2 regions of the Paenibacillus apis genome follow, and region 2 is predicted to be linked to the other one. Evidence: riboswitches for the same ligand, from Rfam matches in the RefSeq annotation. Region 2 holds a riboswitch; the other holds the start of a gene.
The links. A riboswitch is a leader RNA that binds a small molecule or an ion and turns the genes downstream of it on or off. The one in region 2 is predicted to bind cyclic di-AMP.
Positions count from the first base shown of each region.

Region 1: linked by a shared signal. The riboswitch ahead of KI362_RS11620 (APC family permease) and the one ahead of KI362_RS24455 (C40 family peptidase) in region 2 are both predicted to bind cyclic di-AMP.

Region 1 is NZ_BORS01000007.1:62,883-78,197, reverse strand. It holds gene KI362_RS11635 (manganese catalase family protein) at 1-16, shown strand, start outside; gene KI362_RS11630 (hypothetical protein) at 33-227, shown strand; gene thiD (bifunctional hydroxymethylpyrimidine kinase/phosphomethylpyrimidine kinase) at 569-1,384, shown strand; cyclic di-AMP (ydaO/yuaA leader) riboswitch at 1,825-2,036, shown strand; gene KI362_RS11620 (APC family permease) at 2,167-3,993, shown strand; gene yfcE (phosphodiesterase) at 4,011-4,556, shown strand; gene KI362_RS11610 (HAD family hydrolase) at 4,629-5,318, shown strand; gene KI362_RS11605 (YheC/YheD family endospore coat-associated protein) at 5,345-6,454, opposite strand; gene KI362_RS11600 (GNAT family N-acetyltransferase) at 6,458-6,982, opposite strand; gene KI362_RS11595 (YheC/YheD family endospore coat-associated protein) at 7,003-8,118, opposite strand; gene KI362_RS11590 (YheC/YheD family endospore coat-associated protein) at 8,118-9,491, opposite strand; gene KI362_RS11585 (YheC/YheD family endospore coat-associated protein) at 9,528-10,640, opposite strand; gene KI362_RS11580 (YheC/YheD family endospore coat-associated protein) at 10,653-12,020, opposite strand; gene KI362_RS11575 (DUF445 family protein) at 12,173-13,336, shown strand; gene KI362_RS11570 (YlbF family regulator) at 13,373-13,717, shown strand; gene KI362_RS11565 (hypothetical protein) at 13,950-14,267, shown strand; gene KI362_RS11560 (DRTGG domain-containing protein) at 14,440-15,315, shown strand, end outside.
Region 2 is NZ_BORS01000030.1:2,716-18,030, reverse strand. It holds gene KI362_RS24525 (alpha/beta fold hydrolase) at 1-187, shown strand, start outside; gene KI362_RS24520 (small acid-soluble spore protein P) at 267-419, shown strand; gene KI362_RS24515 (YitT family protein) at 697-1,521, shown strand; gene KI362_RS24510 (DUF6612 family protein) at 1,622-2,701, shown strand; gene tadA (tRNA adenosine(34) deaminase TadA) at 2,757-3,269, opposite strand; gene KI362_RS24500 (sensor histidine kinase) at 3,602-5,482, shown strand; gene rluF (23S rRNA pseudouridine(2604) synthase RluF) at 5,528-6,232, shown strand; gene motB (flagellar motor protein MotB) at 6,341-7,150, opposite strand; gene motA (flagellar motor stator protein MotA) at 7,134-7,937, opposite strand; gene KI362_RS24480 (hypothetical protein) at 8,128-8,421, shown strand; gene KI362_RS24475 (4a-hydroxytetrahydrobiopterin dehydratase) at 8,597-8,896, shown strand; gene KI362_RS24470 (c-type cytochrome) at 8,976-9,338, opposite strand; gene KI362_RS24465 (GNAT family N-acetyltransferase) at 9,496-9,984, opposite strand; gene KI362_RS24460 (C40 family peptidase) at 10,259-10,738, opposite strand; cyclic di-AMP (ydaO/yuaA leader) riboswitch at 10,744-10,879, opposite strand; gene KI362_RS24455 (C40 family peptidase) at 11,118-11,612, opposite strand; cyclic di-AMP (ydaO/yuaA leader) riboswitch at 11,615-11,750, opposite strand; gene KI362_RS24450 (hypothetical protein) at 11,972-12,802, opposite strand; gene KI362_RS24445 (M1 family metallopeptidase) at 12,838-14,862, opposite strand; gene KI362_RS24440 (YwhD family protein) at 14,969-15,315, shown strand, end outside.

The DNA.
Region 1 (15,315 bases), on a different contig from region 2:
GAAGAAATTTTTCTAGAAATAGGGGATATGAGATGGCCAAAAATAAACGTGGAAAATCATTATGGACGCTTCCTTCCAGAGGCCGCGGCACCTGCCCGGTATGCGGAAGCACGCGAATCAAGCTGCTGTACACGAAGACAACCAGCTCCGGCCAGCCCTTGAAGGTGTGCAAGAAATGCTTCAATGCCACACAAGCGCGTATTGATGCGGCGCAAACCGTAGTGTGAATCATTGAACTAATGAACGTACGCAGGAGCAACGTGTGAAGTGTGGTTACTCACTTCAGAACATTTCACACTTATGCCATTTCTGTGAACCTTCTATAGTTCAACTTATATAATCAAAGAACAAGCGCCCCTCACGTATTGTGCGAGGGCGCTTATTCTGCTTTTCAAGATCATGCAACTGCTGAGTTGTATGAGAGTATCAATCTAGTATAACTGAACACGACTCAATCCAAATTGAAATAAATGAAAAATAATTCGTGAATTCATTGAAAATAATGCTACAATGGATTGCAGAATCAAGCTTAGCTATCGCTACGCTAATTGCAAAGGGGAGCATGACCATGAATAAAATTGTTAAGACTTTAACGATTGCCGGAAGTGATTCCAGCGGTGGTGCAGGAATACAGGCGGATCTGAAAACATTCGAGGAGTATGGCACCTACGGTTTCAGCGCCTTGACGACGATCGTAACCATGGATCCAGACCGGGACTGGAACCACAGTGTGTATCCGATAGAGGCGTCACTGGTTGCGGAGCAGCTCAAGACCGTGTTTGCCGGAGGCCCTGTTGACGCAATGAAGACAGGAATGCTGGGCAGCGTAGCTATTACTGAAGTCGTTAAAAGCTGCATTGAACAAAACAAGCAAAAAAATGTTGTGATTGATCCGGTAATGGTATGCAAAGGGGAAGATGAAGTACTCAACCCTGAGAGTGCAGATGCAATCCGGGATTTGTTGCTTCCGCTCGCTACGGTTGTTACACCAAACTTGTTCGAGGCAGGCGTGCTGTCCGGCAAGGGAAGACTGGTTAATCTCAATGATATGAGGGAAGCTGCCAAGCTTATCCATGATCGTGGCGCTGCGAATGTTGTTATAAAGGGCGGAAAGGCACTTGAAGGCGACAAAGCGATCGATCTGTTCTATGATGGCACAGAATATGTCATATTCGAGACAGAAAAGATCGAGCCTGCTCATAATCACGGGGCGGGTTGCACATTTGCCGCAGGCGTTACAGGCGGGCTTGCTCAGGGGTTGTCCGTAAAAGAGGCTGTTGCTAAAGCCAAGGATTTTGTCACGGCGGCGATTAGAGCAGGTTATGCATTCAATGAATATGTCGGGCCGGTATTCCACGGCGGGTACCGTCTGAATCAAAAATAATATCTTGATTTTTAGAGGGTGTCCCCAAATTCTGTACACCCTTAATAACAAAATAGAGTGATATTTATATAGAAACCAAGGAGTATAGCGGCCTTCTCTCGCTTGACTCCTTGGTTTCTTGTGTCCACTGCGGCTTTTTGATCAATGGGGAGCGAGAGGAAGCCGCCCGCCAATAATTTTAGTGCTTATCGGCAATTGTTTCGCAATCCACGGTGTAACCTCACATTGAAAAAGGGGCCCTGACCATCTACGTCTTTGTGACACCCTCTTTCTTCTGTTTCCATAGAAAAACGAATCAAATGCAGGATAAACCGAGATAATAAAAGCGCCATAATCAAGTAAGCGCTTCCCTGATTAAAAAGTAATTAAATCTGAATTTTCATGTCATTTTCAAGGATTTACATTATCAGGCCATAGGAGTAATATCACTCTTGGATTCGATATCTGATTCGCTGAATTTCCTCGTCACGGCGGGGAAAACGGGGGAACCGAATGCGCCTTGAGCGGAATGATTTTTATTCTGTAAGGTGCGTGGGGTGAATCCGCGGAAGCTATCAACCGGAGATTTAATGTACGGCAGGCAACCGCGGAGGGGTGACTCTCACTACCCTAATCCGACAGCTAACCTCGTAAGCGTTGTTCGAGAGAGGATGATACTGTGACCAGTTCATATGGCCGCAGAGGTTCTTTCCTCTGCGGTTTTTTGCTGCGTAAATACAAGACCAACCGGACAATCAGCCTCAATCCGAGATTTTATTCTAATTCTTGGTGGTGTTGCATCTATGTTTACACTCTTCAAACGTGTCTTAATCGGTCAGCCTTTAAAATCGAAAGACCTTGGTGAGCAGAAGCTGAATAAGACGAAGGCTCTTGCGATCCTGTCCTCTGATGCGCTCTCTTCCGTAGCGTATGGACCGGAACAGATTCTGCTGGTATTGATGGCCTTGGGGGCGGCGGCATACTGGTTGTCTATTCCGATTGCGGTTGGCATTTTGGTGTTGCTTGTTGCGCTTGTCCTGTCTTACAGACAAATTATCTTCGCTTACCCTCATGGCGGCGGGGCCTATGTAGTATCCAAAGAGAATCTTGGAGTCAATTCCGGTCTTCTTGCGGGGGGCTCTTTGCTTGTCGATTATATTTTGACTGTCGCAGTAAGTATTTCGGCGGGTACGGATGCGATTACTTCAGCATTTCCATCTCTGCACGGGTATAATGTTCTGATCGCGTGCCTCTTGGTCGTACTAATCACGATTTTGAATCTTCGGGGGCTTACCGAGTCCGCTTCGGTGCTGGCCTATCCGGTATATTTGTTCGTCGCTATTTTGTTTCTAACAATCGCAGTCGGTCTCTATAAGGTGCTGACAGGCCAGATCTCTCCGGAGCTTCACACATCCTTTGGCACGCCGATAGCCGGGCTTAGTCTATTCCTGCTGCTAAGGGCGTTTGCTTCAGGCAGTTCTGCCTTGACGGGAGTAGAGGCGATCTCGAACGCTATTCCAAACTTCAAGTCTCCGGCCCCGAGCAATGCGGCCAAGACACTTGCTGCTATGGGGATTTTACTGGCCATCCTCTTTTCGGGAATTGTATTTCTAGCTTATTACTATGGGATCTCTCCAAAGACAGAGGAGACGGTTGTATCCCAGATTGCCTCTGCTACTTTTGGGCGGGGAATCATGTATTATATTATTCAAGGGATTACGGCGATGATTCTGGTTCTTGCAGCTAACACGGGGTATTCGGCTTTTCCGCTGTTGGCAGTCAATCTGGCAAAAGACAAATACATCGCCAGAATGTTCACGGTAAGAGGAGACAGACTGGGCTATTCGAATGGAATTCTGTTTCTTGCAACCGCGTCGATCCTGCTGATTATTATGTTTAAAGGCCAAACCGAGCATCTGATTCCGCTCTATGCGGTAGGTGTGTTTATTCCGTTTACCTTGGCTCAAACCGGCATGCTTGTGAAATGGCTCCGCGAGAAGCCTGCGGGCTGGAGAGTCAAGCTGACGATTAATGCCATCGGGGCTGCAATCAGCTTTCTTGTTATGATAATATTTTTCATCACCAAGTTTCCACAGGTATGGCCGGTGCTGATTTTTCTGCCGCTCATCGTCCTGTTCTTTCGCAGTATTCATAAGCATTATGAGGATGTCGGGGACCAGCTTCGGATCAGTTCCTGTGAGCCTCATAAACCGATTGAGGGGAATGTGTTCGTTATTCCGGTTGCAGGGATTACGCATGTGGTAGAGAATACACTGAATTATGCAAAATCGCTCCATCCGGATCAAATCATTGCGGTATACGTTGCCTTTGATAAGGAAAGCGAAAAAGGGTTTGAAGAAAAATGGAGCCACTGGCAGCCTGATGTTCGCCTGGTGACGCTATACTCCCAATATCGAAGCATTATCCAGCCGTTAACCAAGTTTGTCGATACTGTGGAATACAAGGCCAAGGAGTCGAACTTTCAGGTTACAGTTCTGATCCCGCAGTTTATTCCGAAGAAACGATGGCATAATGCGCTTCACAATCAGTCCAGCTTGTTGATCCGGGCGTTCCTGTTGTATCGGAGAGACCTGATTGTAACGACGGTTCCATATCATTTCAAAAAGTAAACAAGGAGTTATTGAAAATGAAATTCATGTTTATTTCCGATATCCATGGTTCGCTATATTGGCTGAATAAGGCGCTTGAGCAGGTAGAGCTGGAGAAGCCCGACCGGATCATTTTGCTTGGAGATTATATGTATCACGGCCCTCGGAACCCGTTGCCGGAGCAATATGCCCCTGCACAGGTAGCTGATCGTCTCAATCAGTATAAGGACCGGATTCTTGCGCTGCGGGGTAATTGCGATGCTGAGGTGGACCAGATGCTGCTGCAATTTCCGATGATGGGCGATCATGTACAGATCTATGATCAGGGGCGGCGGATTTTTGCTTCTCACGGTCATATTCACAGCATGGACAATCTGCCTTCTCTCGAAGCAGGCAGCATCTTTATTCAGGGACATACGCATATTCCTGTAGCAGAGGAGCGGGAAGGCATATATTTGCTTAACCCAGGCTCTATCTCACTTCCCAAGGAGCAATGGCCTCATTCCTACGGCCTGATGGAAGCTGATGAATTTAAGGTGCTGGACTTTAATGGGAATATCCTCAAAGAGATTTCCCTGAACTGAAATAATTCCGTTGAGACATCCCTTCAAACAAGGTATCATGGATGAAGAAATATCGACGGAGGGATTATGGGAATGACAATTCAGCCAGGGCTGCCAAAGCCGGAAGCGATTATCTTTGATATGGATGGAACTTTGTTTAAGACGGAAACCTTGCTCATACCGGTGCATCATCAGGTGTTTGAGCAGTTAAGGCTGGAGAAGCTCTATGAAGGAGCGACGCCCCCTGAGGAGCTCATGCTTAGTTGTCTCGGAATGCTGCTGGAGGATATTTGGAAAAAGGTGATTCCGGATAGCAGCGAGGCGGTTCATCGACGGGCTGATGAACTGCTGCTTGAATTTGAGCTTGCCGGCTTAAAGACTCATCCGACCGAGCTCTATCCAGGCGTGGCCGATACATTAACCAAGCTCAAACAGCGGGGAGTTCGGTTGTTTGTTGCGAGCAATGGTCTTGAGCATTACGTAAATGGCGTTGCGGAAGCACATGGCATAGCGGATTTATTTGAAGGCTTGTACAGTGCCGGCCAATATCAGACGGCATCCAAGACCGAACTGGTCAAGCTGCTGCTGGACCGCCATGGCGTGGACCGGGCATGGATGGTTGGGGACCGTTCGTCCGATGTGGAGGCAGGCAAGCAAAATCACCAGACGGTGATTGGCTGCGCCTACGCCGGCTTTGGTCATGATCATGAGTTGGAGGGATCCGATATTTTGATCTCATCCTTTGAAGAATTGCTTGAGTTGTATGAGCAGTCTCATCTATAGCAGAGAGTTCGAATAAGCCGCTCCCTTCAAGAAGAAGAAGGGGCGGCTTTTCTGTTATATAACCACAAGGCGTACTCCAACGGCTTGATAATAGCTCGGCGGTAAGCCTCCTTATCCCCGGTTTGCATGAATACCTCTCGGGCCGGTTTGGGATTGACCTCGAGAATATAGACGCTGCCGCTTCGGTCTATCGCCAAGTCGAGAGCAAGCTCACAGATGGCACCGATGGATGATTCCAGATATTCCGCTACCTCCAGGCTCAGCTTTTCTGCAGTCCGTCTGATCTGGCTCCGCTTTTCCTCGGAATGGCCGGAATGGCTTAGTAATCTGTTCATGGGGATGGCTCTGCCTCCGCCATGTAAATTGGAGGTAACGCTTCGTGCAGGCCCGACTCTTCCTGCTCCCCCGGTAACCTCCCACTGACCTTCACCGTTTTTCTGTACCAGCATCCGGTAATCATGCACCTTCCCGTCAGGCAGCTTAATATGAATAGCTTGCTGGGCAATGAAGCGGCTGCTGCCCTTCCAGTTGTGCAGCAAGGACCCAAGCCGCGAGATCGGCAGCTTTTGTGCAGGAATAATGGACCGGTTTTGCCGGCGTCCCTGAACAAGCACCATGTTATTCTCCAGCCGCTCCAGTCGTAAAATGCCGCGTCCGCCGGTACCGTTAATCGGCTTGACATAAATCGAGGAGTGCTTGTGAAGGAGCCTTACAGGATCGGAGCTGTTCTGGAACAAAACCGTCTCCGGCAAGTAGGAGCGGAAGGAGGCTTTTCTCGAGAGTAATTGATAAATCGTCCATTTATCCCGTAGCGGTCGGTTCAGGAATCTTAAGTGCCCGTAACGATGTCTGAACTGTTTAAGCTGTTCGAATCTTTTACTTCGCTGGATGCGGCAGCGGTCATAGATAAGGTCGGGAAATTCGCGCCATTTTCGGGACCAGGCTCTTGTTCCGGGATCATAGATGAGTGCATGAATCATAGATTTCTTTCCATGAACATCCATAGGAGTAAATACGTATACATCTAGTCCAAGCTTGGCGCCCTCTATAATCATTTTCTGATAGACATGTCTTTCCTCAAGCCTTTTCTTGTCATTTAAATATAAAGTCAGAATCCCCAGAACCGGCTGAGACATCTGTTAATCACCTACTTTATCGGGTTTGTGCAGGCTATAGAGGGATAAATGAGTGCTATCCGCATCCGTCGCCAGTTTTCCGCAGCATTCCAGAAGTGTTTTGCCGCTAGCGCACCGTACAATCCGGGTGACCGACAATCCGGCATTCAGACACATCTGCAAGCCCGCCGGGTTATCCGGGGCAACGAGGCAGGTAACCTCGCCCAAGCGGGCAAGCTGACGAGAGAGCAGAGAGGAACCGATTCCGCGGTTCCGATAGAACGGGTTTACAACGACAATGCTAACCCCCCTGCCTTGATTTGTAAGGCAGGAGAGTCCGGCGAGCAGAGGCCCCTCCTCTGTACGAACAAGGGCGAACAGGAGAGAGGAGCCTGGCGCTAGGAGCTTGCTCTGGGACAGCTTCATCAGTTGATAATAGCTTTCGGCAGGTAATCTTCCTCGGGTATATCTCTGGACAAAGGACAGAAGCTGACCATGCTCAAGTTCCCAGTTCCTCCCTTCTTCAGGCTGCCATTCCTTGATCAGCATGAGATACCTCGTTTCCGGGATTATAACTTCCCTTGTCTGTATAAATAGTGGCTGTATTGAAATACACGCTCCAATGACTTCTTGCGGATATGGGGTTCATCAAATTTCATCGGCTTGGCATTGGCTTCGAAAAACCAGATTTTCCCATCCGTATCGATTCCTAAATCCATCGACATCTCTCCGAGCTGATTTCTGGAAGCCTTCTCGATCTGTTTGGCGATGAGCACGGCGCTTGATTTCAGCCGATTCATAAGATAGCCTGTCGTCTCTTGACCGAAAGAGGGAATGAGCAGCTTCTCCGGATCCTCGACACTGCCTCCTTGGGGAACGTGGGTGGTAATCCGGTGATAGCCAGCCAAGCGTGCGCCTATGCCTGTGACGAGCCAGGTACCTTTCCCGTTCTTCTGCACTAGCGTACGAATGTCGAACTGGCGTCCGTTATAAGAGGCAAGCTCGATACCCTGCTGAACAATATACGGTGTCTTCTCGGTTTCCCGCTTGATCCTTTTCCAGAGCAATGTGAGCTTGCCGGTTCTGTATACAATGTTGCGCTGCTTGACACCTTGAATCGTAAGGCGGTAGGGCTTCGTCTCACTCTCATCGATCTGAAGCAGCATGATCCCTTTCCCGGCTTTTCCACTCTCAGGCTTCAGATAGAGACTGCGATACTGCAGAAGCATCTCTTCCAGCGATTGCGGCGAGCGCAGCCGTCTAGTTCTCGGCACCAAGGTACGGGTGCTGTGATTTTTTTTGAGCCAATCGAACAGCACCCATTTATTGAAGAAGAAAGGATTGAACAAATGAATGTTGGCATGTTTTAGACAGGCAGCTATTTTTTTTCGTACGGAGGGTCTTTTCTCATCCTCGCGTTGCGGGATCCGGTTGTAGATTACCTGAGGAAGCGGGAACCACTGCCGCTTCCATTCCTTTTCTTCCGGGCTGTATGCGTATCCCTTGACCCGGTTTGCTGATAGCTTTAGGTCCTTGACAGTCAATACGTAGACCGGAAAATCCAATTCTCTGCCTGTACGGAGAATATCCCGGAAGTTGGCCCGGTTGCCGCGGAATTGCTCCGCCTTATCTTCTATCGTCAGCACCGCCACGACAGGCTTCTGATCACCTGAAACCTGGTTCATCAGGCTTCCCTCCTCCGAAATTTACTGAGGTATAAACAATGCTCGAGGATGTGCTCGACCGATGCTCTCCCTTCAGCCCGGAGGGAGGGGTGCTTGAAGATAGATCTTCCCGGCTTGGCGTTCGCTTCGAACATCCAGATTTTTTCTTCCTTATCGATTCCGATATCAAACCCGATCTCGCCTATCAGGTGCTGGTGGTGAATCTCAATGGCTTCGGCCAAGGTAATCGCAACTGATTTGGCATTCCTCAGTACTTCCTCCGCCCTTGAGCCGAAGGCGCGGTTAAGCGCTTGTTCGGGAGTCAGCAGCGATCCCCCGTTTTTCAAATGAGTTGTGACGCTGCCCTTACCTGCCTTCTTAGCCCCGATCCCGACGACGACCCATTGATTACGCCCATTCTTGTGCATATGGAAACGGAAATCAATCGGGCAGCTATCGATTTCGATCAACCTGATTCCTTGCTGAGCCACATAACCCTGAAGCGCTCGGCCATGTCTTGATTGCAGGGTTCGCATCAGACTGGGAAAGCTGCTGAAGCGAAGGAGCACATTTCTTCCTTGCTTCCGGTATCTGGCATAGTAGCCGCTCTTGCTCTGCTTCGATAACCGGTAAATTCCGTTGCCCAAGCTTCCGTTATTCGGCTTATAGTAAATCAAGGAATGCCTGTCGAGCAGGTCCCGAATCTGCTCCGGCGACGGGTTCATAACGGACTCCGGAACATACCGGTTAACGATCTGATCCTTCTCCAGCATGCGGTATACATCAGATTTATTGAAGAAGCTCCAATTAAAGAATGGAATCCGGCGCCTGATGAATCGTTCACGCAATTGGGTGATCGAACTGGTTACTTCCGCACGGCGGCTGGGAAGCCGGTTATATACAACATCAGGGAGAGGCACTCTCTTGCGGACAAAATTTCCGGCCTCATTCAGGAAAAAACCATTCACAGATTCATCGTCCCAGTTAATATCTCTTGGAGTAAACGCAAAAATATAAGATCGCTTGCTGCCATAACGCAGCAGTTGCCTGATGAATCCGGTTCGGGAGCCGAAGGGGTTGCTTGCCGAGGAGGTAGGACCGTCGGAGAGAACGCCGATAAGCGGTCCGATCTGAACTTCTCCCTCCTGAAGGCTGCGAAGAAAGACGCTGCCGGCCTTCGGAATCCGCATCTCCCTGCGAATCCCGGATGCGAGATACAGATGCTTCCCCGGTTTGTTAATCGGCTTGATTACTGCGGGAACCCGCTCACCGCCAAACTTGAGATGAACCGATTTTTTTCCCGACAGCTTCAAGTTTTTCATCAAGGATCCGGACACGTAGACGACCCTTTGGGGCTGCTGCGTGAAATGGACGTTGCAAAAAGTCAAACTCATGAATTTTTCCTCCTAAAAAAGTCTTACGTGCCTTATTCAAGGTTTGCTCAGCAGCAAATAACGGGCATATAAAATCGGATTTTCGATGCTCTTCCTGGCGCTGGCGGCATCCCCGATCCGGAAGAAGGAAGAACGGCCAGGCTTCGAATTGGTCTCCAGCACCCAGACATTCCCCGCCCGGTCGACTCCAAAATCGATGCCTAGTTCAGCCAGCCGGCCAAAGCGGGATTCCAGACAGACCGGGATCTTCCCGGATAACTTACGAACCGTGTCCGCAATACGGCTTCCCGGTCCCATACCGAATTCGGAGCGAAGGAACGACTCCGCCTGCAAGGGGGTTCCCCCTCCGTGCAGATTTGAGGTGAGCGACTCTCTGGCACCGATTCTGGCCGCCATTCCGGTGAGTTCCCAGCAGCCTCTGGCATTTTTCTGCATCAAAGCACGAATATCAAACGGCTCTCTGCCTGAAGTTACAAGCTCCAGATAGGATTGCATAATATAGGGGCGATTCGCGATAAAGGAATGAATCCAGTTCAGGCCCTCTTGACGGGATTGAAACTTCCTGTGAAGAATCTGATTCTGCCCGTCCCGCCCGGTTAACAAAAGCTTTTCCGAGACGGATGGGCTGATAACATGCAAGGTTCGTTTTCCATGCGTCCCATGCTGAGGCTTGAGGAAAGCTTCTCCTTGATGGGAATCGAGCCATTGCTCCAGTTGACATTTCGTACGGTATGGCAAAGTATCTGGCAAATGCGGAACCAGCTCAGGACATTGCAGCAAGGCCTGATGAACATTCCACTTTCCCGAGAGCCCGCGGGTCAGATAACTGAATTGATGAACCTCAGCAAGCCGTTTCATAGCGATGCGCTTGCGATGAAGTGTTCTTCGGTCATACGAAAAACAACGATCATATACAATATCAGGCGGAGCATATACCCCTTGCCGCCAGCTTCCGTTCTCAAAGCCGAATCCCCGGATCGAGAATTTGTCAGCACTAACCGAAGAGGGGGTGAACACAAAGACCTTCATCCCGCAGCGATGACCGGTCAGACACAGCTTTCTGCAATAATCCGATTCTGAGAAGGGAAGCATCCCGTCCGCTTCACGCACCAGAACCCCGACCATACCGCGTGCCCGTTTATTGATCATTCTAAGCACCTCCTAGAAGCCGGACAGATAGCGGGTATATTCAACCACTTGCTTGACGGACGGACGAATCTTACCGACCCCGATAGGGGTATTGTCGTTCTTGGATGGTTTTGAATTGACTTCCAGCAGCCAGATATGTCCCGTGTTGTCCACTGCCAGATCTATACCGAGCTCGCCAAAGTGGGCAGGGATCTGATGGTCGACAGCGTCTGCGATATACAAGGCGGCCTTGCGCAGCTTTAAAGGAATTTTCCCTTTCAAATTGGGGGGCAGCGACGACTTGAGCACGGCTTCTTTAACGGTGCTCAAGGATCCGCCGCGAGCCAGGTTGGAGACGAAATGATGGCCTCCTGCTGTTCTGGCAACTATAGAAGTGACATTCCAGTTTCCGGACAAATTTTTCTGAACCAGGGCGCGGAAATCAATCGGTCTGCGATCTGCTTCAATGAGAGAAAGCCCCTGCTGGATTTGATAACGGGTAGCTTTCATTTTTCCGGATAATGAGGTATACAGCTTGGCGAGACTGGGATAAGCCTGCCGCCGGGTTCCCCCTACCTGGGCAGTCTGGGTCTGGAAGGCTCCTCCTTCCAGCCGCGATACCCGAATGATTCCTTTCCCAAGGCTGCCTTTAATCGGCTTCAAAAACACAACAGGATGCTTGGCGCACATGGCCTTGAGCGTTTGCAGACCCTGGAAGGCATAGGACTCCGGCAAGTATTTTGAAATACTGGGGTCTCTGGAGAGCGCATCGAATACTTCTGTCTTATCCAGAAACTTCTCATTAAAAAAGTGGCTGCCATAGCGGGATTTTACTTCCTTCAGGAAATGCTGTACGCTAGGTTTATTCTCCAGCTTTCTTGAGGTTAGACGATTGTAAAATACATCGGCCGCAGGCACTTGGGACTTCTTCCATCCGTCTCCATAGACCCAGGCGGACACGCTGGATGAGTTGGCTCCGATCTGGTCCGTCGTGAAGAAGTACACGTATACGCCCTGGAGTTGACAGGCATTGACGAGTTCCTTGCAGAACATCGTAATAGGACCAAAGGGACGCTCCGGTGAATCCGGGTAGTCTTTGCTGATCAGCACACCAAGAAGCGGCCCGAATTGCAGGGTTGTCGAATGAGGACGATAAGTCAGCCGCAGCGAAGCGCGGGGCTGAACTCCCATTTGAGCGGCAAGCTGCTGACTGATTCGTATTCCGTCAAACTTAGACAACGGCACGACTCTGACAGTTTGCCGCAGCGATCCGAATACCAGCTGCATACGATGATGAACCGGTATTCGCCATTGCTTGATCAACTGATCACCGAGTACAACATAGTCGCTTTCAAGTAGGTTTGGACTCATGATTTGGATTTTCAACTTTTTGGAGGGCATGAAGCGAATCTCCTTCCAAGCCTGGGGCTTGATGGTCTTGGATACAATTAGTTCATCTGCATAAGCGCATGTAATGCATCATATGAGAACCCGGAACCCTTGGTGATTACCCATGGGCCATTTGCCGGGCAGCACGAAGGAGGTAATTCAAGGTGGACGACTGGCTGTATGTGCTCGTGACGTTAGTTGTCTCCGGATTTGTAGGCGGAATCACTAACCATTACGCGATTAAAATGTTGTTTCATCCCCGAAGACCCGTATATATTGGCAAGTGGCATGTCCCCTTCACGCCTGGACTGATCCCTAAAAGAAGGGATGATATCGCAAAATCCCTGGGGAAGGTCGTTGCTGAATACCTGGTCACACCCGAAGGAGTTCAAGAGTTTCTGGTGCGGCCTTCCTTTCGAGCGCAAGCTGAGGAACGAATCAAGCAAGCGTTCTTCCAGCTAGCCGATAGCCAATCGACGGTCCGGGAAATATTGCTGCGGTGGATGACAGAGGATCGATGGGAATCGCTCAAGCTGGAAATGTCCGATGCAGGAAGATCAGCTGCTAACCGGGCATTGAGAGCAATATGGGAAAAGCAAGACTTGGGCTCGCGTCAACTAAAGGCTGTTGTACCGGGATGGACGGAGGAGAACCGCCAGCGTTGGAGCGAGAAGGCAGCTGAGATCGTAATTCGTTCACTTGAGGATGAGCTGCTGTCATCAGCGGGTCAGAAGCTGCTGACGAAGCTTGCCGGTGAACTGGTGGACAAAACAGGCGGATTTCTCGGCGCGATGGCAGCAATCTTCGTGGATGAGGATAAGCTGGTACGCAAGCTGACACCGGTGCTGCTGCGCACCCTTCACGGAAAAGAGCTGGAAGGTCAACTGGTTGGCATGATCCGTGATAAGCTGGAGCAATTCGGTGAACAGCAGATCGGTGAGCTGCTGGAGCTTATCGTGGAGCAGGAACCGTTAGACTGGCTGAAGGAACAAAGTGAACGGCTGCCGGTGGAATCTTGGATTCGCTCGATTGAACAGCAAGAGGTGGGACAACTGATCGCTCCTTGGAAGGAAAAGGCCGATAGATGGATTCCGTCTATTACCGGGAAGGCCATTGAACTGATTGGCGGACTCCTCCCTGCTGCTTTTCAAGCGATCCGGCTTCCGTCCCTGGTGCAGGAACAGGTTGAGAAGTTCCCGATCGAGCGATTGGAGGAAATTATTCTTAGCTTATCCGGCAAGGAATTCAGAGCCATTACGTGGCTTGGTGTGCTTCTGGGCGGGATGATCGGTCTGATTCAGGCGCTGTTCATTATTTGGACGAGGTAAGGACTAACAAAGAACAATTTGAGAGGATGAACTTTAATGAATATTTATGACAAGGCAAATGAATTGGCGAAGGCGCTGCGTGAGAGCAAGGAAGTTGAGGATGTTGAGTCAGCTATGAAGCTGGTAGAGGCGGATCCGGAAAGCAAGAAGATGCTTGATGATTTTCGCAACCGGCAAAATGAGCTTCAACAGATGATGATGGCGGGTAATATGCCCTCCCAAGAAGAGATGGAGACGATGGAAAAGCGATTTGAGGTGCTCAGCATGAACCTTGGGATTCGCAGACTGTTTGAAGCCGAGCGCCGGCTGAGTGTGGCGATTCAAGATATCAATAAGATCATTACCGACAGCCTCCAGCATTTATACGGAACCCAAATGTAATATTGCGAGTTCAAAAAGTCAGGTTTTTAGCACCGAGAAGGTTGTGAGAACCCGAAGAAGGAGGAACGGAGTGTAGGAGAACCCTGCATGAGTACCGGACTTCTAGGGTGAACGCAAGATTCGAAGTCGAATCAACCTCTTGGAACACTTCGTGATCAAAAGATGACTTTTTGAACCACCTCTAATATTCATATTATCAAAGCATCCTTCATAGAGTAGAAATATAGATTCGATGAAGAAGGAGCTGCTGTTCAATATGAAGACGGTAAAGAAGCCGAATAAACTCAAGCATTTCATGTATCTGATTATCGCGCTTGCTATGCTGGTATATGCCTTGCCGATGATATCCTTCGAGCCGGGAGCCGGCTGGATTTCCGCTTTTGGCGCTGTATGGGCGTTATTTGCTTTTCTGGTCATCGGAGCGCATCTGCATTTTATTCTTGGCGTTAACGAAGAGAAGCAGCAAAAGCTTGAGGAGGTACGCCGCGCCAAGTACCGGGAATGGGAGAGCAAATGGCTGAAGGAAGGCAAACAGAAGCAAGGCATGTGAGCGCAAACGAGGATGAAAAAGACGGACCCGGAATAAGCGGGCCCGTTTTTTTATTACTTGGTGCCGCTTGATCAGACAGCTTCGAGGGTGACAAGAACTGCCTTGGCTGAGTATTCGATTATAGTGTATATTAGATACAGAGTGGTACAGAATCCGACGGGGGGTATAACAGTTGGAGGGACATGAAGAAAGTGTAACGAAGCACGAGCAGCTTCTACAGCATATTGAGGGACTTAAGATTGGAACCAAAATTTCCGTGCGTAAGCTGGCCAAGAGTCTGGGGGTCAGTGAAGGAACAGCCTATCGGGCCGTGAAAGAAGCGGAAAATCTGGGGATTGTGATTACGAAGGAACGGATTGGAACGGTTCGTGTCGAGAAGAAGCCGCGCAATATTTCGGATCAATTGACCTTCGGGGATGTTGTCGAAATCGTGGAGGGACATGTGCTTGGCGGAGCGGAAGGACTGGACAAGACGTTGTATAAGTATGTCATCGGCGCGATGAAGATCGACGCGATGGCCCGCTATATCGATGCAGGAAGCCTGCTGATTGTCGGGAACCGTGAGAATGCCCATGCCCTGGCGCTTGAACAAGGCGCAGGCGTGCTGATTACCGGAGGCTTTGGTACGAGCCGGGAGGTCAAGGCACAGGCAGACAGCTTGTCCCTGCCGATCATTTCCTCGCGTCACGATACATTTACAGTCGCATCGATGATTAACCGGGCGATTTTTGACCGACTGATCAAGAAAAAGATTATGCTGGTAGAAGATATTGTGGCGAGCAAGCCGAAGGTGAACATGCTGAAGGTAACGAGCAATATTTCTGATTTTGATCAGCTGTCTATAGAGACAGGCCAATATCATTTTCCTGTCGTTGATGAATGGAACCGGGTGATCGGGATTATCAGCCGCAAAAATGTGGAAGAGCTGAGCGGAGACCAGAGCATCGAAAAATGCCTGACCCGCCATCCGATTACGGTCGGCCTTCAGACTTCGCTGGCATCGGCTGCCCAAATCATGGTGTGGGAAGGTATTGATTTCCTGCCGGTC
Region 2 (15,315 bases):
TGGCCTTCGCGGGAAGACCCTCTATCTGATCGGGGAGAGAGATCCGTTCTATATCCTTGGAGGCGGGGCGGTTTTGCAGACATACCAAATGAACAGACGTCTATTCGAGGACACAGGGCATGGGATTAATCATGAAATGGCTGATGACATCAACCCTATTCTCATTGAGTATTTTTCCCGTTCATAATATGTTGCATAAACCCGGTCAAGATGCCGCACGATAACAGAGGCAGTACACACCATCGGAGAATGGAGGTGTTCTTCATATGACCAAGCCAAAGGGCTATACCACGCCAGGAACGCAGCCGGATACCAGCCAGCATCGGGAACATGGCCAAGGCGGCCCGGAGCCGCTGTCAGGCTCGAAGAAGGTGAAGAACCGGAACCACGTGCGTCATAACAATCCGCAGGGCAGCTGAGACTGAAGCGGAGTAACGGTTTAGTGACCCGGCAGAGGCCGGGTTTTTTTCTGCCAAATTTGAATAAGGGAAGACAGCTTGCTCATAAAATGTCATAATAAAGAGAGGACTTGTAAAAAAATGATAACACGGAAGTGGAAGAGGAGATATGGAGAGAGCTATATTACTGAAAGGATCGTGATGCCCTTTGAACATCGTGGATGCTAAAATGCCTGCTGAAGAGGCCTTTTCCAAGGCTGCATCTCAGCATAAGCAGAGATCAGTAGGCAATATAATTATGAGATTCAGCTTTATTATAATTGGAGCCATTATCGTCTCGGTCGCCCTGGAGCTTTTCCTCGTACCGAACAAGATTACAGATGGCGGAATTACCGGTATCTCTGTGATGTCCTCTTATTTGTCAGAACTCCCTCTAGGTATTTTTCTGTTTTTGTTTAACCTTCCGTTTTTGATCATTGGTTATAAGCAAATTGGCAAGACCTTTGCCATTTCTACTCTGGTTGGTATTTCTGTCATGTCGGCGGGTACTTATTTGCTGCATCCGGTAGATCCTTTTGTCACGGACACCCTGCTTGCCTTTGTCTTTGGCGGCATTCTTCTGGGCCTCGGCACCGGGATTGTTATTCGTTTTGGAGGATCGCTGGATGGAACGGAGATCGTTGCGATTCTTTTCTCCCGCAGATCTGCCTTTTCTGTCGGCGAGATTATTATGTTTATAAACTTCTTTATTTTGCTTAGTGCAGGCTTTGTATTCGGCTGGGAACGCGCACTGTTCTCGCTGCTGGCTTATTATATTGCTTACAAGACTATCGATATCGTCGTGGACGGTCTTAACGAGTCGAAGTCGGTATGGATTATCAGTGAACAAATTGATGAGATCGGCGCGGCTATTGTCAATCGTCTTGGCCGTAGTGTAACCTATCTGAGCGGTGAGGGCGGATTTTCGGGCGACCCTAAGAAGGTTATTTTCTGTGTGGTTACGCGGCTTGAGGAAGCAAAGCTTAAGGAAATCGTGAATCATTTCGATCAGCATGCGTTTTTGGCTGTAGGAAATATCCATGATGTTAAGGGCGGACGGTTCAAGAAGAATGCAATTCATTAACTCTTTTTTCTAAAAAGGGTTTCCGCTTAGCGCATATTGGTTTAATATATGGGAGTGTTTGTAATTTTTTTGTCTTATTGGACAGAGAGGAGTATTTATGTTGGTTAGGAGTTATAAGGCGGCGTTCATCTTGTTATTCACCCTGGTACTGGTGCTGACAGGATGCGCAGGCAAGAAGGACCCCAAGGAGGCGCTGAGCAGCGCAGCTGTTCAAGCCTTGAGTATGGAGTCTTACGTCATGGACAATCAGATTAAAATTGTCGATTTGAGTTACACTTCTGATGATTCGTCCTCGTATACTGCGGCGCAGGTAGGGGCTGTATTCTCCATTTTGAAGGATGCAGAGATCAACATTAGCGGTATTTATCAGCAAGACCCGATGCAGTCGGAGCTTACGCTCGAAATCAAGCTTACCGGCGACATGTCGACCACCATTAAGGTTCCTATGGTCGTTACTGAGGATAAGCTGTATATCAAAATTCCAAGCATTCCGTTCTTGCCGTTGCCGGATACGGTTGTAGGCAAGTTCCTGGTGATGGATATGCAAGAAATGATCGAGCAATCCGGCCAAGAGTTCAACCCTGAAATGTTCGACCCTAATAAGTCGAAGAAGCTGACCGGGGAGATCACGGGCGCTGTGTTCGCGGAATATGATGAAGCGACATACTTCAAGAATGTTGATCCAAAGGATGCAGGGCTTCCTGAGGGCATCTCCGCCAAGCAGGTTGTTCAATTCTCGGTAACGAACGATAACGTCAAGCCAGCCCTGGAGATTCTGATTCATAAGGTTACCCCGAAGCTGCTCGATATTATCGAGAAGGAAGAATACCGGTCCCTGATCGGTGTGACGCCTGAGCAGATCGAGGAGGTCAGAACAGGACTGCAAGAGGAAAATCAGAGCGAGATTGGCGCAGCACTGGATGAGATGCTGGAGTATTTGAGTGTACATGAGCTTACATTAAATACGGCCATTGATAAGAAGGATTATCCTGTCTATCAGGATGCGAATATTGATCTGGAGTTCAATGATCCTTCTACAAATGACACGGTACGTCTGGCACTCCAGTTCAACAGTTCCTTTAGCAAGATTAACGAGAAGCAAACGTTCGAGATTGGAATTCCGACGGATACAATTACCATGGAGCAATTCGAACAGGAAATGGGCGGGCTGGGCTACTAGGACCGCACTTTGGATAGGAAGAGGGCTGCCTGATGAAGGCAGCCCTCTTTTAAGTTTAATGATGATGATGGTGTGCCGGCTTTTTGCGAAGCTTGCGGAAGAAATTTGTCAGAAGAGAGGCGCATTCTTCCTCCAGGACGCCGGATAATACTTCCGTACGGTGATTAAAACGCGGTTCCTGCAACAGATTCATCAACGTACCTGCACAGCCCGCCTTGGGATCTGAAGCGCCATAGATCACCTCAGGAAGGCGGCATTGAACGATTGCTCCAGAGCACATAGGGCAGGGCTCTAGAGTCACATACAGCCGGCAATGAAGCAGCCGCCAGGCACCCAGGGTATTGCTGGCTTCACGAATAGCAAGCATCTCCGCATGGGCGGTACCGTCGCGAGAGCTCTCCCGCAGATTATATCCCCGTCCGACAATCATATCTCCAAATACGATTACTGCTCCAATAGGCACTTCTCCAAGCTCCTCTGCCTTCCGGGCTTCTGCAATAGCCTGCTCCATCCAATATTCATGCGGATGGGCAGATTCCGGAGGCGCAGGAAATAACGAAGTCGACATGGACATTCACTCCCCCTCGGCTAATCTATTATACACAAAATCCAACGAACAAATATTCGTTGTTAACACACTGTGGACAATACTGTGTATAAGTACGAATTTATCCACGATTCTATTCACATATCCAGTTTGTGAGTTGTTAATATGTCTATAATATGTGGATAACTTGTTTATAAAGGACATTTCTATAGATAATAGTTAGGTATAATTTCTTATTCTAGGCAATACATTTGGGAATTTCAACGTCTTTGCAAATGACCTACTTATAGGTATGATGAAATTGATGTCGAACTACCCAGAATTCTCCAACTAATTTCCCTGAGGAGGCTTGTATGTCCATAAAAATAAAGCTTTCTCTAATGATGACGATATTTGCCGTAGTTCTTCTTTCCTTGAACCTAGTTCTAAGCTACTTCTCTACCCGGGACAGCCTCCAGAGAGCCAGTGAGAGCAATGCCGTGCTGGTGGCGAAGCAGATTGCGCTTGCGATCGGCCAGAGCCGTGCGGTATATGAATATATCGGCGGACAGAACCCGCAGGCTCGGTCTACTACACTGTCTACCGCGCTTCAAATGACGAGTACGGAACGCATTGTCCGGGAGACGATGGAAGCCAATGACAGCCTGATTGATATTTCAGGAATTGATCCTTATGCACCTAGGCGGGAGTCAGCCCGCCTTTTTGGCGAGTCGGATGAACTAGAGGAAACCACCTTTTTTCGTGCCGTTGCAGCCGCTGATCAGGTTGAGCCCTTAAGATATGAGATTCAATGGAATGGAGAACGGGTGCTTGAGAGCTATATTCCGGTAAAATTTTCAGACCGGCCTTACGTCATACGGGTAGTCTCCAGCTACAGATCTATTACCGCAGTGCTGTCCGAATTTATGCTGGATCAGCTAAGCGTCTCGGTGCTATTGTTGCTTATGGTCGTATTTATCAGCTACTTGATGGCTGGAGAGCTTATCCGGCCGCTGCAGCATATTTTATCCAGGGTCAATCATTTTTCAGCGGGTGTCTTCGATGCCCGAATCGGGATGAAGCGCAACGACGAGGTCGGCAAGCTGGCACAGAAGATGGACCAGATGGCAGACAACATGAATCATTACATGACAGAGCTCCGGCAGAGAAATGAAGAGAATCGCCTGATGCGCGAGCATCTGGAATCTATCATTAATCAGACGGCGGACGCCATTCATGTCACGGATCTGGATGGGACGATCTCGCGGATCAATAAAGCGTTTGAGTCGTTGTACGGATGGACCTCTGATGAGATTGTCGGCAGCAGATTAGACTTCATCCCTCCCACCTCGTCAGATGAGCGCAGCGGATGGTACAAGGCCATTGAGCGGGACAGACCGTTCGTGCTCACAGAGACCGTACGTCTTCGCAAGGACGGCAGTCAGGTGCATGTCAGTATTAGCGAATCGCCGGTGTATGATGAGGATGGACTTATCGTAGCTTTTATCAGCATCTCAAGAGACATGACAGAACATAATAAGATGGAGGAGTTGCTGCGCAGATCGGAGAAGCTTACGACAGTAGGCCAGCTTGCTGCCGGCGTAGCTCACGAGATCCGCAACCCGCTTACGACCCTTCGGGGATTCTTGCAGATGCAGCAGCGCTCCAAGAGCATCAATCAGCTCCATACGGATATCATGTTGTCTGAGCTGGATCGAATCAATCTGATTGTCAGTGAATTTCTGATTCTGGCGAAGCCGCAGGCGGTTCAGTTTGAGATCAGGGATATCCGCTTTACGATTGGTGACGTGATCTCCTTATTGGACAGCGAGGCGCATCTACATAATATTGAATTTGAGTCCCATTTCTACTCGACGCCAGTTCTGGTACACTGTGAAGAGAATCAATTGAAGCAGGTTTTTATCAATGTGTTGAAGAATGCCATGGAGGCTATGCCTCACGGCGGGAAAATCTCTCTATTTGTCGGAGAAGAGGATAACGGGAATGCAGTTATCCGTGTAGAAGACGAGGGAGAGGGAATTTCCAAGGACCGCTTGGAGAAGCTGGGGGAGCCTTTTTATACGAACAAAGAGAAAGGAACCGGGCTGGGGCTAATGGTTACGCAGCGGATTATTGAAGGACATCAGGGAAAGATCCGCTTTGACAGCGAGCTTGGTAAGGGAACTCGGGTTACAATCCTTCTCCCGGGTGCCAAGAGAGAACTCCAGACCGAAGAGTCAGGAGCGGCGGGATAACGGATCGTAGATCGATGAGTAAAGCAATGAAGGGTGACAGTAAGCGTGAGAATTAATAAATTTATTAGTGAGACAGGCTATTGCTCCAGACGAGAAGCCGATAGGCTTGTAGAGTCGGGGAAGGTTACCATTAACGGAGAGATTGCAGTGCTTGGAAGCCAGGCGGAAGACGGCGATGATGTCCGGGTTAACGGAAAGCCGCTTCAGGAGAAGCTGGAGCAGCACGTGTATATTGCGTTGAATAAGCCAACAGGAATAACAAGCACGACAGAGCGTCATATTCGAGGAAACATCGTGGATTTTGTCGGTCATGAGAAACGCATCTTTCCGATTGGCCGCTTGGACAAGGATTCAGACGGTCTGATTCTGTTGACGAGCGATGGAGATATCGTAAACAGGATTCTCCGTGCGGAAGGGAAGCATGAGAAGGAGTATATTGTTACGGTCGACCGCCCGGTGACTCCCTCGTTCCTGAGAGCCATGGGAGAAGGCGTGAAGATACTTGGTGAGATGACCTTGCCGTGCAAGGTGACCCGGGTCGGAGACCGTGTATTCCGGATCATTCTCATGGAGGGAAAGAACAGGCAGATCCGCCGTATGTGCAGTGCGCTTGGCTATGAGGTTCGCAGGCTCCAGCGCATTCGGATTATGAATATCCATCTTGGAGACCAGAAGCTAGGAGAATGGCGCGACCTGACTCCACAGGAGAAGCAGGAGCTGGGCGAAGCACTGAACTACAAGCTGCTGTAAGCGTAAGATAACAAAAGGGCTTATTCACTAGATCAACAGATCTGGATGAATAAGCCCTTTTTATCGTGCGGCTGAATTGAAGAAGCCGCAGGGAATTCTCTTACGAATTTATTCTTTCGTGGCCGGCAGCCCAATCTGCTGATCGCCATCCTGATACTTCCGAATGATGGAGACCTCGACTCGGCGGTTCTGTGCTCTGCCCACATTGGTGTCATTGCTGGCAACGGGATGGTATTCACCATAACCGATCGCACTGAACTTCATCGGATCAAGCTTCTCGTTCAAGATCAGAATCTTCATAAAATTAAGCGCACGGGCCGAGCTGAGGTCCCAGTTGGACGGAAACTTCGCCGTTGAGATTGGCACATTATCCGTGTGGCCCGACACGATCACTTCGTAGTCAGGGAATTCTTGAAGCAGAGTAGAGATTGCCTTGGCCAATACGCGGGCATCGGGCTTCACATCCGCTTCTCCTGACGGGAAGAGCGCCTTGTCGCTAATCGTGATCATTAATTGCGACTGATTAAGCTTGGTATCGAGTTGGTCTGTTAAGCCGTTATTTTCAATATAAGTGTCCAGCTGCTTCTTCAAGGCCTCAAGGCTTTCTTGCTCCTGCTGCATCAATTGCTTCTTCTGGTTCATCAGACCGTCTGTAGAAGTCTTGGGCAACTGGCTGTCGCTAATCCCATTAATAGTGCTGCTCTGAAGAGCATTGTGATCGAGGATCCCGCTGCCCCCCGTTAATACGCTATGGAACGCTTCACTCATCTCCTGAAACTTCTGGGCATCGATATTACTCATCCCGAAGAGTACGATGAACAGCGCAAGCAGAAGGGTCATTAAGTCGGAATAGGGCAACAGCCAGCTTTCGTCAGCATGTTCTTCGTGGTCTTGGTGTTTCTTATTCCTTTTGCTCACCCGCACCAACCCCCTTTTCCAGAATCTCCGCACGCTCCGCAGGGGTCAAGAATACGGCCAGCTTCTGCTGGATAGCAATCGTCGATACACCGGATTGAATGGACAGAAGCCCTTCCACCATCATGAGCTTCACCTCCATCTCTTTCTTAGACAGACGTTTCAGCTTGTTGGAGATTGGATGCCACATGACATAACCTGTGAAGATACCAAAGACCGTAGCGATGAAGGCGCCGGCAATTGCATGGGACAATTTATCGATATCACTCATATCAGCCAGGGCAGCAATCAAGCCGACCACGGCGCCGAGTACCCCGAGGGTTGGCGCATACATCCCTGCCTGGGAGAAGATCAGAGCCCCGGCTTTATGCCGCTCCTCTGTGGCAGCAATATCTTCGGTCAATACGTCCTGAACGAATTCCTGATCATTACCATCGATAATCATCCGCATGCCGCCTCGCAAGAAATCATCATTGATTTCTTCCACCTTGGCTTCGAGTGCCAGCAAGCCTTCGCGGCGGGTAATAGTAGCCCACTCCATGAACATGGAGATAAGTTCCGCTTTACTGATCATCTTTGGCTTAACGATCGTTAACATAATCAGTTTCGGGAACTTCTTAAGCTCCGACATTGGAAAGCCTACGAACAGAGTTGCGGCGGTGCCTACAAAAATGATTACGAATGCCGCAGGATTTTCAAGCAGGCTTTCAACAGGCGCTCCTTTTAAAAACATTCCCAAGATCAGCGCTATGAAGCCGAGAATAAGTCCAATAATAGTTGAGATTTCCATTGCACACCTCGTCCTTGAGAGAATTGAATTGGCGTTCATGCCCCTGGGCATCCTTGCTGGGACAGTTAAATTGAAGCCGAATACCAGTTTATCTATTTTATCGACAGAACAGCCTTTTTTTTTAAGGTGCTTTTTCCGGTATAATAAGAATACAGGCCTTTAGGACTGTATAGAAAGGGGTATATTCGCTGTGGGAGTAAAACATGGAAGAGATTATGAATATATTTTGAAGGATTTGACGGAGGCCGTTGGCCGAATCCAGGACTGCTATCTTTTCTTTGAAATGGAAGTATCGGAATGGGAGCAGCTGGATCAAGAGGCGAAGGCCGAGGTGCAAGAGGCGCTGGCTGAGGACTTATTCTATGGACTTGGGTCAGAGCCTGTGATTGAAGTGGGCAGTGCCGTAGTTATACATGATCCGGAAGGGCATCGGATTAATTTTCTGATTGGTGAAGAGGAATTGACCTCGGTCATGTTGATTTGAGGCAGCGGTTTTGGATTCGGCAGGCTGACATGGTAAAATAGAAGCTAACCAAGCAGACACCTCCGGGCTGCATAGCGCACCAGATGATACGTCGTACGCCAGGCATGAACACCGATGAATGTGAATACAATAAACCGATGATAGAATGTATTGAGGTAGAATAGGGGGAACAAAAATGCCGTTTACACCGGAAGAGGTAGAAGCGCATTTGGAGAAGCTTGAAGGCTGGGAGCTGGAAGAGGGACGCTGGATTATACGAAAATATACCTTCTCGAGCTTTATGAAAGGAATCGCCTTTGTCGATGAGGTTGCGGCGATTTCAGAGGCCTTTAATCATCACCCTTTTATCACGATTGATTACAAGACAGTGACCTTGCGTCTGACCTCCTGGGAAGAAGGAGGCATTACGGCGTTGGATATTAAGGAAGCGCATCAATATAATGAGGCATTTGAACGGGAGCGTACGGCTGGCTAGTCCGCTTTGCCCTTCTCCATGATCTGCAAGATGAACGCCCGCCAGGATACGTTATCCGGCGGGCGTATTTATGTGCGAGCTATTTTTTCTCTGACAGCCATAAAGCTACGTTGGCAATTTCCTCTTCCTTCAGCTTATCCTTGAAGGCAGGCATCATCCCACCGCCCTTACCCTTCGTAATAATACTGTACAGTTGATCTGCAGATAGTGTGGAGCCGATATGAGCCAGTTCAGGAGCATTTGCACCTTGAAGCTGATCTCCATGACAAGCGATACAGTTATTATTAACGATCGTCTCGGCTTGCTCTGCATTCAGCGTAACGGCCGGCATTTGAGGCTTCTCTTCCTGGGCGACTTGATCCCGGCCTGGCAAGGTAAACATAAGCGCGGCCGCAAAGATGCAAGCCACCGCAAGTAATCCGCTCATGATCCACTTTTGCATTCCAATTCGTCCCTTCTATGTAAGCTGCTCCTTCCATTATAACGGAACATCACAGCTGATCATAGCTTTTGTGTCAAAAAAAGTAACGAATTTGGTTGATTTCCAAAAAAAACACCAACAAATCGTGATCTTGATCACAGCAGATAGCATAATGAGGTTATCCGCGATATACCATGCAGTAATAGGGTTTGGAGATTCCTCCCGGAGTCATCTTCTCATAAAGGTCTGTAATCACAAACCCGGACTTCTGGTAAGCGCGAATGGCCCGGGTATTCCAGGTCAGCACTTCCAGATCGATCACATCCTGCGGCTTTCTCCGCTTGGCTTCGGCGACAATCACCTTGACGAAGTCTTTGCCCAGACCATGACCGCACAGGTTCGGCCTCATACCTACTCCGAGCCTGGTGACGCCCTCCATGGGAAAATATTGAGCAAACCCGGCAAGCTCATCTTGCGGATTCAGTAAAGAGACGTATTGCTGGGCGCGGAGCGTGGGGTTGCCGAACTCTACATCAAGCGCTTTCATCTGCTCCCAAGGGAGCCAGCTATACACATCATAAGGGGAATCATATTTCCAGGTACAAATATCGGCCCCATGGCTTTCTTCCATTGGTACAACACGAAATGGTACGGCAGGTTGTTCCATCTTTGCGCCTCCTTTAGCGATAGAGAATATATCTTCGACAGGAGTGGGTCCCATTCCTTTTTAAACTCACTCTAACGGGAAATGGGTCGCTTGTAAAGGCGTTTTCGGTTGTTTTGTTTTCCAGAGTATGGGTATATGAAGGGTAAGGTAAGCTCATAAATAAAAAATAGGATATAGCAAGTAACCTTTTTGAGAATTCTTGCGTTTAATGAATGTAGCAATAAAAATACCGCAGTCGATTCCGGCAAGAATCGCTGCGGCAGGATGAACATCATTAGGCTTCTACAGCATACTTGGCATAAGTATATTTGCTGAGGATCCGCTTTGCTCCGACATAACGGTTTTTGTAATAAGAACTGTCCAGACTATCGATCTTGATTCCATTTGATGATGAGGCATGAGCGAATTCCCCGTCTCCAAGGTAAATTCCTACATGGGTGACCCGGCCGCTTGTGCCCGACGTATTAAAGAAGACCAGATCGCCTGCCTGCAGCTGGCTTTTGGCTACGGCTGTGCCCTGTTTGTATTGGGCAGACGAGACCCGAGCCAGATCAATACCAAGCTTCTTAAAGACGTACCGTGTAAATCCGGAACAATCAAAGCCGGTAGTGGTAACTCCACCGTATTTGTACGGTGTGCCATAGACTGAATTGACGACACTGGTCAGTGTGGATTCTCCGGCAAGAGCGCTTCCCGTTCCCATGGTGAACAATACGGTCAGGCTTGTTGCGGCTGCAATGATTGCTTTTCTCAAGATGTAAATGCTCCTTCCAAGGCCTGCGAGGTTAGCTTAAGGATTCGGTTGAAGGTTCCCTATGATCTCTTATGTATAGATCAATTCACCCAAAGTGGTTCCCCCGTTTCCCGGGTGCCGGGAATTCGGCTGTTCTTAGTAGTCTGCACCCGAAAAGAACGACGTAGCTGCAATGGTTACTGCAATGATTACAAAGTTGTTACTATTGCCTAAGTTATTCTACCAAAGCCTATCCAGTCTTGGCAAGCTTATCATAAAAACTGGCTAAAAAAGGTCAATTAGAACTGGTTAAGCCAGCCGGAAACAGGGTAAATAGTCTTAAGTGAATAAAAAAGACCCGCAGTGAATTCATTAAGAATTCCTGCGGGCCTCGTTCGACTTATTCTACATCGTCATGATCCGTAGTATTTTCACTGGTTACTTCTTCGTACTTATCCGTACTCATAATGCGCTTAGCACCAACATAACGTTTCACGTAGTAGCTTTCGCTCAGCTTGCTGATGATAACGCCCTTGGAGGAAGAAGCATGAGCGAACTTACCGTCCCCTACATATACCCCAACATGGGATACTCCCTTACCTGAGGTGTTGAAAAACACCAGATCGCCAACGATCAGCTCATCCTTTTCTACAGCCGTTCCCATCTTGTATTGGGAAGCGGATTGATGCGGCAGCTTAATGCCGATCTTGGAGAAGACAAACATGGTGAATCCGGAGCAGTCAAAGCCGCTGGTAGTTGTACCACCAGAGACGTATTTACTGCCGAGGCCTTCGTCGATAGCGGAATCCAGCTTGGAATCCGCGAAAGCGCTGCCAGCCCCGAGTGTAAACATGATAGCTAAACTTACCGCTGCTGCTGTGAGTTGCTTCTTCAAGGTAAAACTCCTTCCACTGCCTACGAGGTTAGCTTAAGGATTCGGTTGAAGGTCTCCCTATGATCCCTCTGTTACGAGATCAATTCACCCAAAGTGGTTCCCCCGTTCCCCGTGAAGGGAATTCGGCTCGATTTTCTTCTGTCGCAATATTATTTCGACATCTGGAGGAAGATCCCTGCCAAGGATGACAATAATAATGACAAAACTGTTACTGAATTTGCTCTGTTGCTATTGTAGCAAAGGCAAGTATATTTTGGCAATGGCTAAATCGCAAGATTTATAGGCCCAAGCGGCATTCAAGGCCTCCGAAATCACTCGGAGGCCTTGAGGGGCAAGGGTTTTTAAAAAGTAAATTTTTTTTAACCTTTCTGTGACCTAGTATGCCAGAGCCGATATTGAGAGGTTACATTCCAGACTTGGAAGAGACTTCGGATAAAAGGATAGGTTTGCTGTAGGACAAGAGCCAGTATCCCGGTAAAGATCCAGGAGAACAGGCCGAACACCAGGAATATGCCTAGCGTTAGGCTGCCAAGCACGATTGCGATCAAGATGCCCTGGAGCATGTGTCGGAAGCAGATCAGCACAGACGTCCAGAGTCCGGCTTTGAAGAGGTACCCGAATTTGATGAACAGGAGAACTTGATGAATTAGCCAGCCATAGATCAAATAGATCAACAAATATCCGCTAATAAGTAGAAGAGAGGTGAAGTGATTGCTTTCACGGATAAGTGACGGCAATTGATCAAGCAGCCGTGGTCCGATCCAGAAGAAGGGAAGGGACAAGAGCGCCAGCTCCAGCAAGTAAAAGAGGGCCACGGGCCTCCAGAATTCCTTCATTCCCCGGAAGAAGGGAAGACCGCTCTTTCGGGAATCCTGCGGGAGCAGTCCGTAGAGTATGCCGGATTCCAGCAGGGGACTGAGCAGCAGCCGTATGGCAATCATGCCAAGGAGTATCCACAGATATTGATGAACAGCAGCATTATGCTGCAGCTCAAGCTGTGCCTCTAACCCGTACAGCAGACGGCTGATCTCGGTCGGCGGAGGATCGGGATACCGGGATAACACGGCGATAACCGCCATATTTACAATCCGGTAAAGAAAGAAGCCCCATAGCAGCTGATATAGAAACAGGATGATGACAGAGGGAAACTGGCTTCGGACAAGTCCCCATCCTTGTTTAACATAGGTCATAGCATTTCCCTCCCAAGGGTAATTCGGTGATTCCCTTACCATACAAGCAGCCCAAGCAATGACTCGAGTAATTTCACAGCACTTAAGGTGGTCCGAGTCTCAACCGGTTCCTGGATCTCGTGTTTGAGATAATTGTTGATATGCTTGTTCTCCAGCACCAGAGTATAGTCTGGATCAATCTGAACAAAATCGATCGGCTCCTTATATTGAAGCTTCAGCTCGATCTGTTCGCCTTCCCCGTTCCAGACCTTTTTCTCCGTATGCCCGTCTTTAAAGCTGAACAGCAGAGGAATCTTGGATGCATCGCTGCCCAGCTGCCGGATGGTAACAACCGATTCGTACAAAGGCGTTCCTTCCTTAGATGCGATCTCCTGCACCTGAATATTCTCCACGGCAAAATCAGCCATCCCGCCGTTGTATACATATTGCTTGAAATAACTCTTCCAGCTTCGTCCGGTTGTCTGCTCAACAATCCGTTCAAAGTCGGCCGTAGTCGGATGCTTGAAGCGATATTTGGTGCTATAGCTGTACATGATTCGCTTCATCGTCTTCGCCCCGACCTGACGCTCAATATCGAGCAGAATCAGCTTGCCGCGATAATATACATTTTTAGCGTAATTGTCTCCCGATCCGTACTTCCAAGCTACTTCGGTAAGGGATACGGGCGAAGTAATGATAGCGGACTGAACAGGCAGGTTGGCTTGAATGCCGAATTCCTGCTCCATTAGCTTATCCTCCGCATAGGAGGTAAAGGCTTCATCCAGCCAGGCCTCTTCAAATTCATTGCTTGCGACCATTCCGTAGAAAAATTGATGCCCAATCTCATGGATAACTGTGCGCTCCAGCTCATCATAGCTGGGGGAATCGCTGGATGCGCCGAATGCGGTTATTAAGGTCGGATACTCCATCCCGCCCGCCCCGTTGCCTTCTTCCGGAGGCACGACGATGGATAGGGTAGAGTAAGGATATCTTCCATACCACTTACTGAAATTTGCCAGGGCAACCTTGGCCGCATAGAAATAACGCTCCTTTAAATCCTCATGTTTGGGGTCGAGATACAGCTTGATCCGTACCCCGGGCACTTCGGAGGAGGAGAAGGGCTCTTCGACATAGACAAAATCAGGAGATGCCGACCATGCGAAGTCATGCACATCATCCGCGTAGAACTGGATCGACTTGCGGCCGTCCTTTCGAACGGCGGGTTTGGTCTGGAAGCCGGTGGCTGCGACCGTATAATGGTCAGGGACATCGATATTCACGCTATAAATTCCGAAGTCGGAATAAAATTCAGAATTGCCGTGATACTGATGAAGGTTCCATCCCTCGGCAGTTCGGCCTCTCGTTCCGGCAGGCTCGTAGACGCTGAGCTTCGGGAACCATTGACCAGCCATCACAAAGTCGCCGGCTGCTCCCATGCGTGCAAATATTTTAGGCAGCTCGACCTTGAACTGAATCTTGAGCGTAATGCTCTCCCCGCCCCGAACCGTAACCGGGAGGCGGACCTTCGCCAGGGTCTGGTCATTTGTGTTGCCATCATCAGGCTGTACGAACTGGATCCGGTGGAGCAGTGAAATACCGTCCGTAGTCCGGATCTCTGTCAGCTCCATGCTGCCCCAGCCGTCCTTGGGCATCACATCTCCGCGCAGCTTGCCGCCGGATTCCTTCATAAAGGTCGTATTGGCGGAGGCGAAGGCATTTGGATACAGGTGAAAATACAACTCATTAACCGCCTTTTTCCCGGGGTGCGTCCAGGTGACCGTCTGAGTGCCGGTCAGTACACGATTCTGTTCATCCAGCTTCACCTGAATGTGGTACTCGGTAACCCGGTTGCTGAGCACCTCGGCTGTAGGCTGCTGAATGCTCTCGGCTGCAGAAGGAGCCGGTTTGCCGCTGCCTGAGTCGGCCTTGACCAGCGTCTCGGAGGCAGTCAGGGGCTTGACCTGTTCCGGGGCATAGGAAGCCTCTTCCCCGGGCGGTGAGGCCAGAGAGTAGCGGAGCGTGCCGACAATAAGGCAAATGGCGAGAATAGAGAAGCCGAGAATAGTAGTTCGTCGGGTCATACAATGGATACCTCCCGTTGACAAGCATCTACAGCATGTATATGTTTGCATTTGGGAGATTATTAGCTAAAATTAAATTAATCTGATCCGGTTTCAGGAGGAGCATATGAATAAAGAGAAGAAAATATTTGCGCTGAACATTATCAGCAATGAGGATAAGAGCAAGCACAAGGGGTTCGGGGCCGGTTCCATCGACCTGAACAGCATGTCACCCGTTATTCTTGACGGCGATGAAGCCTATATTGATATCGGTGCAATGCATGCGAAGAGCAAAGTGGAGAAGGGAATCAAGTTCTCTATGAACCGGGACGACGTTCCGAACGGGCGTCAGGTATGGATCGTATGGGTTGCCGTGGATCGCTCGCCGGAAGGGCAGTTTTACGGAGGCTTGACGGCTTGCGAGATGTGGATTGATACGGAAGCCAGACGCGGCTGGAAGATTCTTGCCGATCA